Regions from separate parts of the Arthrobacter sp. SAFR-179 genome, predicted to be linked through region 1. Evidence: riboswitches for the same ligand, from Rfam matches in the RefSeq annotation. Region 1 holds a riboswitch; each other region holds the start of a gene.
The links. Region 1 has a riboswitch for thiamine pyrophosphate ahead of thiO (glycine oxidase ThiO). Riboswitches for the same ligand answer to the same signal wherever they lie in the genome.
Positions count from the first base shown of each region.

Region 2: linked by a shared signal. The riboswitch ahead of ACR65K_RS10525 (ECF transporter S component) and the one ahead of thiO (glycine oxidase ThiO) in region 1 are both predicted to bind thiamine pyrophosphate.
Region 3: linked by a shared signal. The riboswitch ahead of thiC (phosphomethylpyrimidine synthase ThiC) and the one ahead of thiO (glycine oxidase ThiO) in region 1 are both predicted to bind thiamine pyrophosphate.

Region 1 is NZ_JBPFDM010000001.1:556,856-560,962, reverse strand. Features, by position in the region: gene ACR65K_RS02815 (thiazole synthase) at 1-130, opposite strand, end outside; gene thiS (sulfur carrier protein ThiS) at 135-371, opposite strand; gene thiO (glycine oxidase ThiO) at 368-1,666, opposite strand; TPP riboswitch at 1,660-1,778, opposite strand; gene thiE (thiamine phosphate synthase) at 1,806-2,540, shown strand; gene ACR65K_RS02795 (RNB domain-containing ribonuclease) at 2,577-4,070, shown strand.
Region 2 is NZ_JBPFDM010000005.1:76,378-80,484, reverse strand. Features, by position in the region: gene ACR65K_RS10530 (ABC transporter ATP-binding protein) at 1-1,162, opposite strand, end outside; gene ACR65K_RS10525 (ECF transporter S component) at 1,168-1,791, opposite strand; TPP riboswitch at 1,860-2,000, opposite strand; gene ACR65K_RS10520 (heme-degrading domain-containing protein) at 2,084-2,626, shown strand; gene ACR65K_RS10515 (iron-containing redox enzyme family protein) at 2,826-3,881, shown strand; gene ACR65K_RS10510 (glycosyltransferase family 2 protein) at 3,921-4,107, shown strand, end outside.
Region 3 is NZ_JBPFDM010000001.1:893,633-897,739, reverse strand. Features, by position in the region: gene ACR65K_RS04290 (VOC family protein) at 90-965, opposite strand; gene ACR65K_RS04285 (amidohydrolase family protein) at 1,065-2,147, opposite strand; TPP riboswitch at 2,227-2,334, shown strand; gene thiC (phosphomethylpyrimidine synthase ThiC) at 2,330-4,107, shown strand, end outside.

The DNA.
Region 1 (4,107 bases):
CCAGGCCGTCGAGGCTGGGCGCTCCCCCGGTGCCCATGATGAGCCTGGATCCGAGGGCGACGCCGTCGATCACCAGGGCGTCGCCGGTCCCGGGGCTTCCTGCGGGGTTGATGGTGCTGGTTTCGGTCATGGTGTCAGCCTCCCTGTACTGCTGTGACAAGTTCGATGTCGTCACCCTCGGCGAGCGCGGTGGCGAACCATTGGCTGCGCGGCACCACCTGTGCGTTGTGCGCGACGGCGACCCCCAGCTTCTCGCCGTCGGTCGCCTGCCCGTTGTCAGCCAGCGGGCGTCCGGTGACCTGGCTGACCAGCGTGGTGATGGAGGCGCCGTCGGCAACCGTGTGCGGGTTTCCGTTAAGGGTGATGTTCACGCTGTCTCCTTGATGAAGGGGCTTGTTGCTGCTGTGGCCGGCCTGGAGAACCGGTCCGGGCTGAAGGGTGCCCAGCGGGGATCGGACTTTCCGTCCAGCAGCTCCCTGCAGATGGCCGCTGCGGCGGGGGTGAGCAGGACGCCGTGCCGGAAGAATCCGGTGGCAATGATGAGCCCCGGGACATGCCCGGCTTGTCCGCCCACGGAGGCCCCAGGCACCGGCACCCGGCCCAGGAGCGGTGCGTTGTCAGGGGTTCCGGGCCGGGCACGGGCGGTGGATTCCAGGAGTTCAAGTTCGGCGACGGCGGGCACCAGCGCCTGCGCGTCCCGCAGCAGCTGGTATACGCCTCCGGCACTGACGGCGCCGGACAGGGCATCCTCGCGCTGGGTGGCTCCAATCACCACCGTCCCGTCCTGCCGCGGGACGATATACACCGGCACGCCGTGGACCAGCCCGCGGACCGTTGACGTGACCAGGGGCTGAAGGTGGCGGGGAACGGCAAGGCGGAGGATGTCCCCGTGCACGGGCCGCAACGGCAGCTCGAGGCCGTCCGGCAGGCCGTCAAGCGCCCCCGCCTGCAGCCCGTTGGCCACCACCGTCTCCGTTGCCAGCACCGTGCCGCCGCCCGCAAGGCGGACGCCGGCAACAGCTCCGCCGTCCCACAACAGCCGGGCTGCCCGGTCCGGAACGGCGTAACCATCGACTGCCCCGGCAACGGCCAGTTCCGGCAACTCCTGCGCCGCGCCGGCCAGGGCCAGGCGCAGGGCTGCCACCAGGCGCCGCGGGTCCACCTGGTGGTCTGCCGGGGTGTCCAGGGCGCAGGCAATGGCCGGGCTGAGCAGCGGCTCGCGCTTCCGGGCTTCGCGCACGGTGAGGGGCTCCACCTCCAGCCCGTTGTCCTGCTGGACCAAACGCAAATCCATGAGTGCCCGGCGGTCGGCTGCGTCGGCACCCACCGCGAGTGTCGCCGTCGTGAGGTATCCGGAATCCGCGCCCGTGGCACTGTCCAGGGCGGCGGCGAACCCCGGCCAGCGCGATGATGCGTCCAGCATCAGTTCCAGGAGGTCTTCCTCCTGGTAGTGCAGTTCGCTGACGGGGGCCAGCATGCCGGCGGCCGCCCAGCTGGCGCCGGTGCCCGGTGCGTGGTCGATGAGGACCACCGAGCGTCCGGAACGCTGCGCCTCCCAGGCGATTCCGTGCCCCACCACTCCCCCGCCGATGACCGCAACATCGGCCCGGACCGTGGAGGAGCTGGAGGCGTCGGCGGACCCGGGATGGTTGAAAGGGGTGCGCATATGGATTCCTTCCCTACGCCGGCATTACCCGGATCAGGTCAAGCGGTCGGCTCTGACGCCCTCTCAGCCCGGCGCTTTGTGACAGCTGCCGCGGGCTCCCGCAGTACCAGCCCAGTTTAGAGGAACTAGGCTTGCACGCATGAATGTGTCCACCCCATCCTTCCCCGCCGGCCACCGCGCTCCCGCCACCGAAGTTGTCAATTCACGGGACAGCGACGCCCTCAAGGCGGCCCGCCTGTACCTCTGCACCGATGCGCGCCGGGACCGCGGCGACTTTGCGGAGTTCGTTGACGCCGCGTTCGCCGGCGGCGTGGACATCATCCAGCTGCGCGACAAAGCCATCGAGGCTGCCGAGGAACTGGACCTCCTGGCGGTGCTGAAGGAGACGGCGGTACGGCACGGCAGGCTGTGGGCTGTCAATGACCGTGCGGACATCGCCGTCCTCTCCGGGGCGCCGGTGTTCCACATCGGCCAAAAGGACCTTCCCTTGCCCGCAGCACGTACGTTGGTCAATGGAAATGCCGCAATCGGGCTCTCCAGCCACACAACGGGGCAGGTGGACGCCGCGCTGGCAGCAGCTGCCGGTCCGGCCGGCCTGGACTATTTCTGCGTGGGTCCGGTCTGGGCCACCCCCACCAAACCCGGCAGGGCAGCCGTCGGACCAGACCTGGTGAAGTACGCCGCGGACGCCTCAGGAAAGGTGGCAGATCCGGTGCCCTGGTTTGCCATTGGCGGCATCGACCACGGAAACGTCCGGCAGGTGGCGGAAGCCGGTGCCCGCAGGATCGTGGTGGTCCGCGCCATCACTGAGGCTCCCGACCCCGCGGCCGCGGCTGCTTCACTCCTCGACGCGCTGGACGCCGCCGGCGCCTGATGCCATATCCGTGGACTTGGAGCTACGCTGATTTTTGTGTCACATCATCGGCTGGCCCCCAACGTCCATGACCACAGGAACGCCTTGGAAGAGGCGTTGGGCCTGCTGCGGACCGAACTCGAACTGCCGGGGCCCTACCCCGCTGACGCAGTAGCCGATGCCCGGGCCGCCGTGGCTGCCCTGAAGCTGCCGTCCTATGACCTGACCGCCGTGGAGTTCGTGACCATCGATCCGGCATCGTCCACGGACCTTGACCAGGCGGTGTTCATCGAACCGGACGGGAACGGCTACCGGGTGCTGTACGCGATCGCCGACGTCCCGGCGTTTGTTGCCCCGGGAGGGCCCCTGGACGCCGAGACCCGTCGCCGGGGCCAGACGTTCTACGCTCCGGACGGCAGGATTCCGCTGCATCCGGAAGTCATCAGCGAGGGGGCAGGGAGCCTGCTGCCGGGGCAGGACTGTTCAGCGTTCGTATGGGACTTCACGCTCGACGGCGATGCGTCCGTTTTGTCGGTGGGTGTCAGGAGGGCGCGGGTCCGCAGCCGCGACAAGCTCAGCTACAAGGGCGCGCAGGCAGACCTCGACGCCGGGACTGCATCAACGGTGCTGCGGCTGCTCCGCGAGGTGGGCCTGAAACGGGTAGCCCTGGAAAGGGAACGTGGAGGGGCAAGCCTCAACATGCCCGAGCAGGAAATTGTCCAGCTGCCCGATGGCGGCTACCGCATTGACGCCGTCCCGCAGCTTCCCGTGGAGGACTGGAACGCGCAGATATCGCTGATGACCGGGATGGCGGCCGCGCAGCTCATGCTGGAGGGCAAGGTGGGAATCCTGCGCACCATGCCCGCCCCGGACGAACGGTCCCTGCGGCACTTCCGCCTGCAGACCGAGGTGCTGGGCAGGCCCTGGGACGGCGAGGTCAGCTACGGCGAGTACCTGCGTTCACTCGATCCCACCGATCCGCGCCAACTGGCCATCATGCATTCCGCCGGCATGCTGTTCCGGGGAGCCTCGTATACCGCTTTCGACGGCACGGTCCCCGAGGACGGGGTGCAGTCCGCCATCGGCGCGGCCTATGCCCACACCACCGCACCGCTGCGCCGCCTGGTGGACCGCTTCGTCCTGGTCATCTGCGAGGCCCTGAGCAACGGAGGCGATGTTCCTGGCTGGGCCCGGGAGGCCCTTCCGCTGCTGCCGGGCATCATGGCCGGCTCAGACCAGCTGGCGTCCCGGATGGAACGCCTGGCCCTGGACACCGTGGAGGCGGCGCTGCTGCTGAACCACATTGGGCAGGAGTTCGACGCGATCGTGATTTCCGGGTCCAAACCGCAGAACGGCAATGGCAACGGCACGGGGAAAAACGGCAACGGAAAGAACGGCAACGGCGGCGGAAGTTCGGGCATTATCCAGGTTGCCGAACCGGCTGTCACCGCGCGGTGCGCCGGCGAGCTGGAGTCCGGAACCAAGGTCCGGGTCCGCCTGCTTTCGTCGGACATCACCACCCGCGAGATCCATTTCGAGCTCGTCCCCTGAGGGCCGGCAGGCGCGGCAGGCGGGCCGGAACAGTGTT
Region 2 (4,107 bases), on a different contig from region 1:
GGTGCTCCGGCTCCTGGAACACCGTCCCCACGCGCGAAATCAACTGGTCGGCCTTCCAGCGGTATGGGTCGATGCCCGCCCCGCGGCTGAGGTCCAGGGTGGCGGACACCTTTCCGGAGACCGGCTCCAGCAGCCCGGCCAGGGTGAGCGCGAAAGTGGACTTGCCGGCACCGTTGGGGCCTGTGACGGCGAGGGCCTGCCCGGCGCGGACCTGCGCGGACAGGCCTTCCTGGACCGGTACCGGCGGAATCTTCCGGAAGCCTTGGCGGCGGGGACGTTCGCGGGAGACACCCAGCTGTTCGGCGGCCAGCAGCAGGTTCCCCGTGCCGGGCGCCGGGACAACGGCGCGGGCGCGGGTTGCCGGCACGTAGCCGGGCACCCACACACCGGCTGCGGCGAGCATGGCACGGGCCTCCGTGAGCACCCGGTCCGGCGGGCCATCCAGGAGCACGGCAGGATTGGTGCCGGAACCCGGCTGCAGGACCACGATCCGGTCCACCAGGTCCTTCCACACCGAAACCCGGTGCTCCACCACCACCAGGGTGGCCCCTGTCTTGTTTAGGCAGCGCGCCACGGCGTCGCGGACCTCCAGCACGCCGGCGGGATCCAGGTTGGCGGTCGGCTCATCCAGCAGGATCAGGCCCGGGCGCATGGCCAGGATGCCGGCCAGCGCCAGGCGCTGCTTTTGCCCGCCGGACAGGGCCGACGTCGGGTGGTCCAGCGGGAGGTGGGACAGTCCGACGTCGGCAAGCGCCTCGTGCACCCGCGCCCAGATTTCCTCCCGCGGCACCGCAAGGTTCTCGGCACCGAAGGCGGCGTCGTCCCCCAACCGCGACAGGACCACCTGCGTCTCGGGGTCCTGCTGCATGAGCCCGGCGCACCCGCGCTGGGTCCGGGGCACGGCGCCGTCAACCAGGAGCGAACCTGACTCGTCGGCGTCCCCTGCCTCGCCGCCGTCGTCGTTGATGTCCCCCAGCACCCCTGCCAGCGCATGAAGGAGGGTGGACTTGCCGGCGCCCGAGGGGCCGAGCAGGAGCACCCGCTCCCCCGGGCTGATGTCCAGGTCAAGGGCGTGGACGGCGGGCTTTGCCCTGCCGGCGTGCCGCCATCCCCACCCGCGGGCGGTGACAGCGGCAGGGCGGACCGCCGTGGCCTGGGCCATTGCCATCAGGAGAAGACAGGCTCCGTGGCAGCCTTGCGCGAGGCGAAGGAGCTCAGGACTCCCGTCCGCGCCAGGCCGCGGGTGGCCACCCAGGACAGGGCGCCGGCAATGACTGCTCCGGAAATCATGCAGAAGACGATATAGGCCAGCTTGTCGCCGCCGGAGTACGCGATGTTCCAGCCCCACGGCGCAAAGGAGTCATTCAGGCCGCAGAAGAGACCTGCTGCCGCACCTGCCAGCAGGGACACGGGCAGGTTGAACTTGCGGTAGACGAAGATGGCAAAGATGATTTCCGCGCCCAGGCCCTGGACGAAGCCGGAGAAGAGGACCGAGGCGCCGTACTGGGAGCCCATGAGCAGTTCCCCGGTGGCGGCCACGGTCTCGCAGAACAGTGCGGCGCCCGGCTTGCGGATGATCAGCATGCCCAGCACGCCCGGGATCATCCATCCGCCGGCAATGATGCCGGTCAGGGGCGGGTAGGCGGCGTTCATCGGCACGGATACTGCCGCCGCCCCTTGCGACCACGCCCAGAAAATAACGCCGCCGGCGATGGCCACCAGCGCGGCGACGACGATGTCCACGACGCGCCAGGACTTACTGGTGGTCTTCTTGATTGCTGCAGTGCTCATTGGAATCCTCCTGGGAAACAGGAGGGGAAAGTGGACCCGGCTGACGGCCCGTTGCCGTGCAGCCGCGACACTTCGAGAACTCGACTCCCTTGCGCCGGTACTAACCGGATCAGGTTCGAGGGTCTGCGGCTGTCCGCACTCTCAGCGCCCACCTGCGGTGCCCGGCGGATGCCAGGATGCCCGACGGCGGCGCTCCCCTGTCGTTTGTAGTGTTGCTTTTTGTTGGGTAAGGCTTTTGATTGCCCTTCCGGGCGTGGTCAAGTTTACACCGGGCGGGGGTAGATTGAAGGCCATGAGCGCCATTCCACCGGATGTGACCGGGTTCGATCCCGATTCCCCCGACGCCCAGCCCGAGGGGTCGCTCGAGGCCCTGGTTGCCCGGGTCGAGGCGGAGGTCCGGGAGCTCCACTTCCCCGGCTTTTCGCCGGATGACGCACTGAACCTTGGGCTGCTTCTGGTGGAACTGGGCAAGGAGCGGTCGCTTCCCATCGCCATCGATATCACTAAGGGCGAGCAGGTACTGTTCCACGTCGCGCTTCCCGGCGCCACTCCTGACAACGGGCACTGGATCCGGGCCAAGCAGAGCACTGCCGCCCGGTACGAGGTGCCGTCACTTTTGGTGGGACTGCGGGGCCGGCTGGGCGGGGGCAGGATCGAGGACAACGCCTGGTTCGACCAGTCCCGGTATGCAGCCCACGGCGGCTCATTTCCCATCTACGTCACCGGCGTGGGTGCCGTGGCCACGGTCACCGTCTCCGGATTGCCGCAGCTGCAGGACCATGACCTGGTGGTGGAGGCGCTGCGCGACATACTGGGGTCGGCCCTGTCTGACTGACCACTGCCTGGCTGAACACTGTCCGCAGCTGGGTACGGGGGGACCCAGCAAAACCCCTATATACAAAGCCTGCTTAGCTTTTATTAGTAATCATGCTTACTATATTGTCCCCCGGGTTTCGAGGAGGACAGGGCATGGAACTCACCATGGGCGGTCCCGCGTTCGTTCCCGTCACCAGCGCGGCAGACCAAGGAGCACCATGAGAATCCCGGAAACCAGAGGCCCCCTCAGCAGCGCCCTGTTCACGGTCCTGGCGCAGGCTCCGGACTCCGCCGGGACAGAACTGGACGCCCTGTACCGCCTGGCCGCACGGCAGGTGGCTGCCACCGCTGACATCATTGGCGACGAGGACATCCAGTTGGCCCTCTTCTGCCTCTACGAGCTCCATTACTCGGGGCTGGACGGCGTCTCCGACCACTGGGAGTGGGAGCCGGGGCTGATCAGGGTCCGGCGGCTGCTCGAGGAACCGTTTGAGGCGGACCTTCGCGCCGCCGCACAGCAGGCCGCCGGGGACCTCGAACTGCCCGCCGGCGGTGCCATGACCAGCGACCAGGTAGCCGATGTCCTGTTCGGCCTCGCCGGCAAGGACACCGGCCCCAGCGTCTCCCGGTACGTGGCCAGGAAGGCAGACCTGGGGCAGCTCAAGGAATTCCTGGTCCACAAATCCGTGTACCAGCTGAAGGAAGCCGATCCCCACACATGGGCCATCCCGCGCCTCAGTGGACGGCCCAAAGCCGCACTCGTGGAAATCCAGACGGACGAATACGGCGGCGGCCGCCCCGAGCGGATGCACAGCGCGCTGTTCGCACGGACCATGCGTGGCCTGGGCCTCGACGACAGCTACGGCGCCTACGTTGATGCCGTCCCCGCAGTCTCCCTCGCATCGGTAAACCTCATGTCCCTCTGCGGACTGAACCGGCGGCTCCGCGGTGCCATCACCGGCCACCTGGCAATCTACGAAATGACCTCCTCCCAGCCCAACCGGTTCTACGGCAACGGATTTCGCCGGCACGGGTTCGGCGCGGACGTCACGCACTACTTTGACGAACATGTGGAGGCCGACGCCGTGCACGAGCAGATCGCCGGCCGTGACCTCGCCGGCGGCCTCGTCGAAGCCGAGCCGGAACTCCTGGCGGACGTCCTGTTTGGCGCGACGGCCGTCATGGCCATCGACAGCCGGCTCTCCGCCCACCTCCTGTCCTCGTGGGAAGCCGGGACATCATCGCTGCGGGCGGCCGTGCCGGCGGCAGCATGACGGCCCGCCCTAACAGTGTCCAAGGGCGGGCACGCCTGCTTGGCCGGGGCGGAGTACATCCTTCCCCTGCGCTGGAATGAGGATTCCGGCCTGGCTGATCTGTCGGACTACCTCCGGCGCCTCGCGGACTGGATCCCGGTGACGGTGGTGGACGGCTCCGCCCCCGACTTCTTCGAACGCCACCGCGTGGCGTTCCCCGCGGCGGTGCGTCACCTCCGCCCGGACC
Region 3 (4,107 bases), 340 kb from region 1:
GCGTGCCGGGCGCTGCCTGCAGCCCGGCCGTACGGAATCAGCCTAGTAGTTGCGGACCCGCCCGCGCACGCCGGAGCCGGCGGAGCCGGTCAGCGGACGGCCACCCGGAGCCGGTTGCGCCACGGGTCCTCGAACCGGAGCTCCGCACCGGTGTGGTGGGCGGCAACCCCGGCGACTTTGAGACGGTCAGCCAGCGCCCCGACGTCGTCACCGGAGGGAACCTCGATGAGCACCTCGCCCAACCCGAGCGAGTCTTTTCGGGGGCCGGCGCCGCGGCTGTTCCAGACGTTCATGGCCATGTGGTGGTGGTAACGGCCAGCGGAAACGAACAGTGCCTGCCCATGCCAGCCTGCCGTCTTCTCGAAGCCGAGGGTGCCCACATAGAAATCCCTGGCTGTCTGGACGTCTCCCACCTGCAGGTGGACGTGCCCCACACCGGCAGACGTCTGCCGCTGGCCCTCGAGGGACTCCTCGGTGAGGTGCTGCTCCAGGTAGCGCTGCGGCGGAAGCGCGAGGCTGTCCATCACCACGTCCGTCCCGTTCCAGGACCAGTTGCTGCGGGGCCGGTCCCAGTACAGTTCAATGCCGTTGCCCTCGGGATCGGTGAAATAGAAGGCTTCACTGACCAGGTGGTCGGCACTGCCGGTGAAGGAGCGGGGCTCGTACTGGGCGGCGGTGGCGATGGTGGCGGCGAGGGAAGCCTGGTCCTCGAACAACAGGGCGGTGTGGAACAGGCCCGCTTCCCCCCTGCCGGGAAGGTGCAGTCCGGGAGCCGGCGCCAGGTGGACCAGCGGCCTGCCGAGCCTGCCAAGGTAGAGGCCGCCGTCCTGCTCAGCCACCACCTCGAGGCCCAGGGCGCGCTGGTAGTAGTCGGTCATGACCTTCATGTCACCGACCTTGAGCATTACCGTGCCCATGGCGAGGTCGGCAGGAAGAAGGTCCTGGCTGCTGGCTGCTTCGGTCATGTGAAGGCTCCTTGTATTGGAGGCCGTCCCGTTGGCGGCCTGTCACAAATTAAAATTACTTGAAGCTTCAATTTATTCCAAGTGCCGGGCTCATTCTGCTCACCTGATGATGCGGCCGCCCAGCACCACATGTTCCAGGGCCGTGATGGTTTCCGGGACCGCCCGCGGATCCTCACGGCATACCACAACGTCGGCCCGCGCACCTTCGGCCAGGTTGTCCGCTCCCAGCCAGGTGCGGGCTGCCCAGCAGGCAGCATCCAGGGCCGCCTCCATGGGCAGGCCCGCGCCGTGCAGGGCGAGGATCTCGTCGGCGATCCTGCCGTGGCGGATCACGCTGCCGGCATCCGTGCCGGCAAAGATGCGCACCCCGGCGGCGTGGGCTTCGGCCACCCGTTCCAGCCGGCGCTCCCAGAGGGAGCGCATGTGGGCCGCGTAGCGCGGGAACTTGGCCTCTGCCTGGGCAGCGATCCCGGGGAAGGTGGCGATGTTGATGAGGGTGGGGACGATCGGCACATCCTGCTCCGCGAACCGGGGCAGGTGCCGGGGCAGCAGCCCGGTGGCGTGCTCGATGCAGTCGATGCCGGCGTCCAGCATCTGGTCCAGCGTGTCCTCGGCGAAGCAATGCGCCGTGACCCGGGCACCTTCGTCATGGGCAGCCCGGACAGCGTCACGCACGACGCCGGCAGGAAAGGACGGCGCGAGGTCACCGGCGCTCCGGTCGATCCAGTCCCCCACCAGCTTGACCCAGCCGTCGCCGTCGCGCGCCTGCTTCCGCACGGCCTCCACAAGCCCCTCGGGCTCGACCTCCTCCGCGAAGCCGCGCAGGTAGCGGCGCGTGCGGGCCACGTGCCTTCCAGCCCGGATCAACACCGGGAAGTCCCGGCCGCCCTGCATCCAGCGGGTATCGGCAGGTGAACCGGCGTCGCGGGCCAGCAGGGTTCCGGCGTCGAGGTCGGCCAGCGCCTGGTCCCGGGCCATTGCGGGTTCCACCGGACCGGCGGGACCCAGTCCGATGTGGCAGTGGGCGTCAGCGAACCCCGGCAGCACCCAGCCGTCGAGCACCCGCCCAGGAGCGGCACCAGGCCGGTTGAACGTGAGCTTGCCGTCCACCGACCAAAGTCCATGACGGACCCGGTCCGGTGCGGTCAGGACAGGTCCGCGAAAGTGAATGATCTCTGCCATCGGGCTTCCTTTCGATGCCCGGACAGGCTAGCACCCGCAAATGTGACAAGGCTCTTCCGCGCCCCTGTGGTAGCTTCTTTCCTGACCACACGGGTGCCCTTGCAGGGGCTGAGATCGGGCTGACGCAGCCTGCGACCGTTGAACCTGTCCGGGTAATGCCGGCGAAGGAAGTGAGTATTCCCTTGAGTACACAAAACACCCAGTTGAACCCTGCCCACCTGCCGTCAGCCGGGAGGTCCGGCGCCGACTCCCTGCCACAGGTGACGCAGTCCCTGGCGTCGCATTCATTGGCGTTCATCGACGACGCCGCGTCCGGAATCCGCGTGCCGGTGACGGAGATTGCCCTGGAGCCGTCACCCAACGGGCAGCAGAACGCACCTTTCCGGACCTACCGCACTGCCGGGCCCGGAAGCGACCCCGTCCGCGGCCTGCAGCCCTTCCGCGCCGAATGGATCGTGGCGCGCGGGGACACCGAGGCCTACAGCGGCAGGGAACGCAACCTGCTCGACGACGGCCGCTCGGCCGTCCGCCGGGGTGCTGCCTCGGCGGAGTGGAAGGGCGCGCAGCCGGTGCCCCGCCGCGCCGTCGACGGCCGGACGGTGACCCAGATGCACTATGCCCGGCAGGGAATCATCACGCAGGAGATGCGTTTCGTGGCGCTGCGCGAGAACTGCGACGTGGAGTTGGTTCGGAGCGAACTTGCTGCCGGCCGCGCCATCGTCCCGAGCAACATCAACCATCCGGAGTCCGAGCCGATGATCATCGGCAAGGCTTTCCTGGTGAAGATCAACGCCAACATCGGAAACTCGGCCGTGACGAGCTCCATCGCCGAGGAGGTGGACAAGCTGCAGTGGGCCACCCAGTGGGGCGCGGATACGGTGATGGACCTGTCCACCGGCGACGATATCCACACCACGCGGGAATGGATCATCCGCAACTCCCCCGTGCCGATCGGCACCGTTCCCATCTACCAGGCCCTGGAAAAAGTCAACGGCGAGGCCAACGCGCTGACCTGGGAAATCTTCCGGGACACGGTGATTGAACAGTGCGAACAGGGCGTGGACTACATGACCATCCACGCCGGGGTTCTGCTTCGCTATGTGCCGCTGACGGCCGACAGGGTGACGGGCATTGTCTCGCGCGGCGGCTCCATCATGGCCGGCTGGTGCCTGGCCCACCACCAGGAGAACTTCCTCTACACGCACTTTGACGAGCTGTGCGAAATTTTCGCGAAGTACGACGTTGCCTTCTCCCTGGGCGACGGCCTGCGCCCCGGCTCCACCGCGGACGCCAACGACGCCGCCCAGTTCGCGGAACTGGACACGCTCGCCGAGCTCACCCAGCGCGCATGGGAGTACGACGTACAGGTAATGGTGGAGGGCCCCGGCCACGTTCCGTTCCACCTGGTCCGGGAAAACGTCGAACGCCAGCAGGAGCTGTGCAAGGGTGCGCCGTTCTACACCCTCGGACCGCTGGTGACGGACGTGGCCCCCGGCTATGACCACATCACCTCCGCAATCGGTGCCACCGAAATTGCCCGGTACGGCACCGCGATGCTCTGCTACGTCACGCCGAAGGAACACCTGGGCCTGCCCAACAAGGACGACGTGAAGACCGGCGTGATCACCTACAAGATCGCAGCCCACGCCGCGGACCTGGCGAAGGGCCACCCCGGTGCGCGCGAACGCGATGACGCCTTGTCCAAGGCGCGGTTTGAATTCCGCTGGCGCGACCAGTTCGCGCTGTCCCTGGACCCGGTGACGGCGGAGGCGTTCCACGACGAGACCCTGCCGGCCGAACCTGCCAAGACAGCGCACTTCTGCTCGATGTGCGGGCCCAAGTTCTGCTCCATGCGGATCAGCCAGGACATCCGGGACGAATTCGGCTCCGCGGAGGCGCAGGCGGCCCGGGCCAACGTCGCATCGGGGATGCGGGAGAAAAGCGAAGAGTTCCTGGCGGC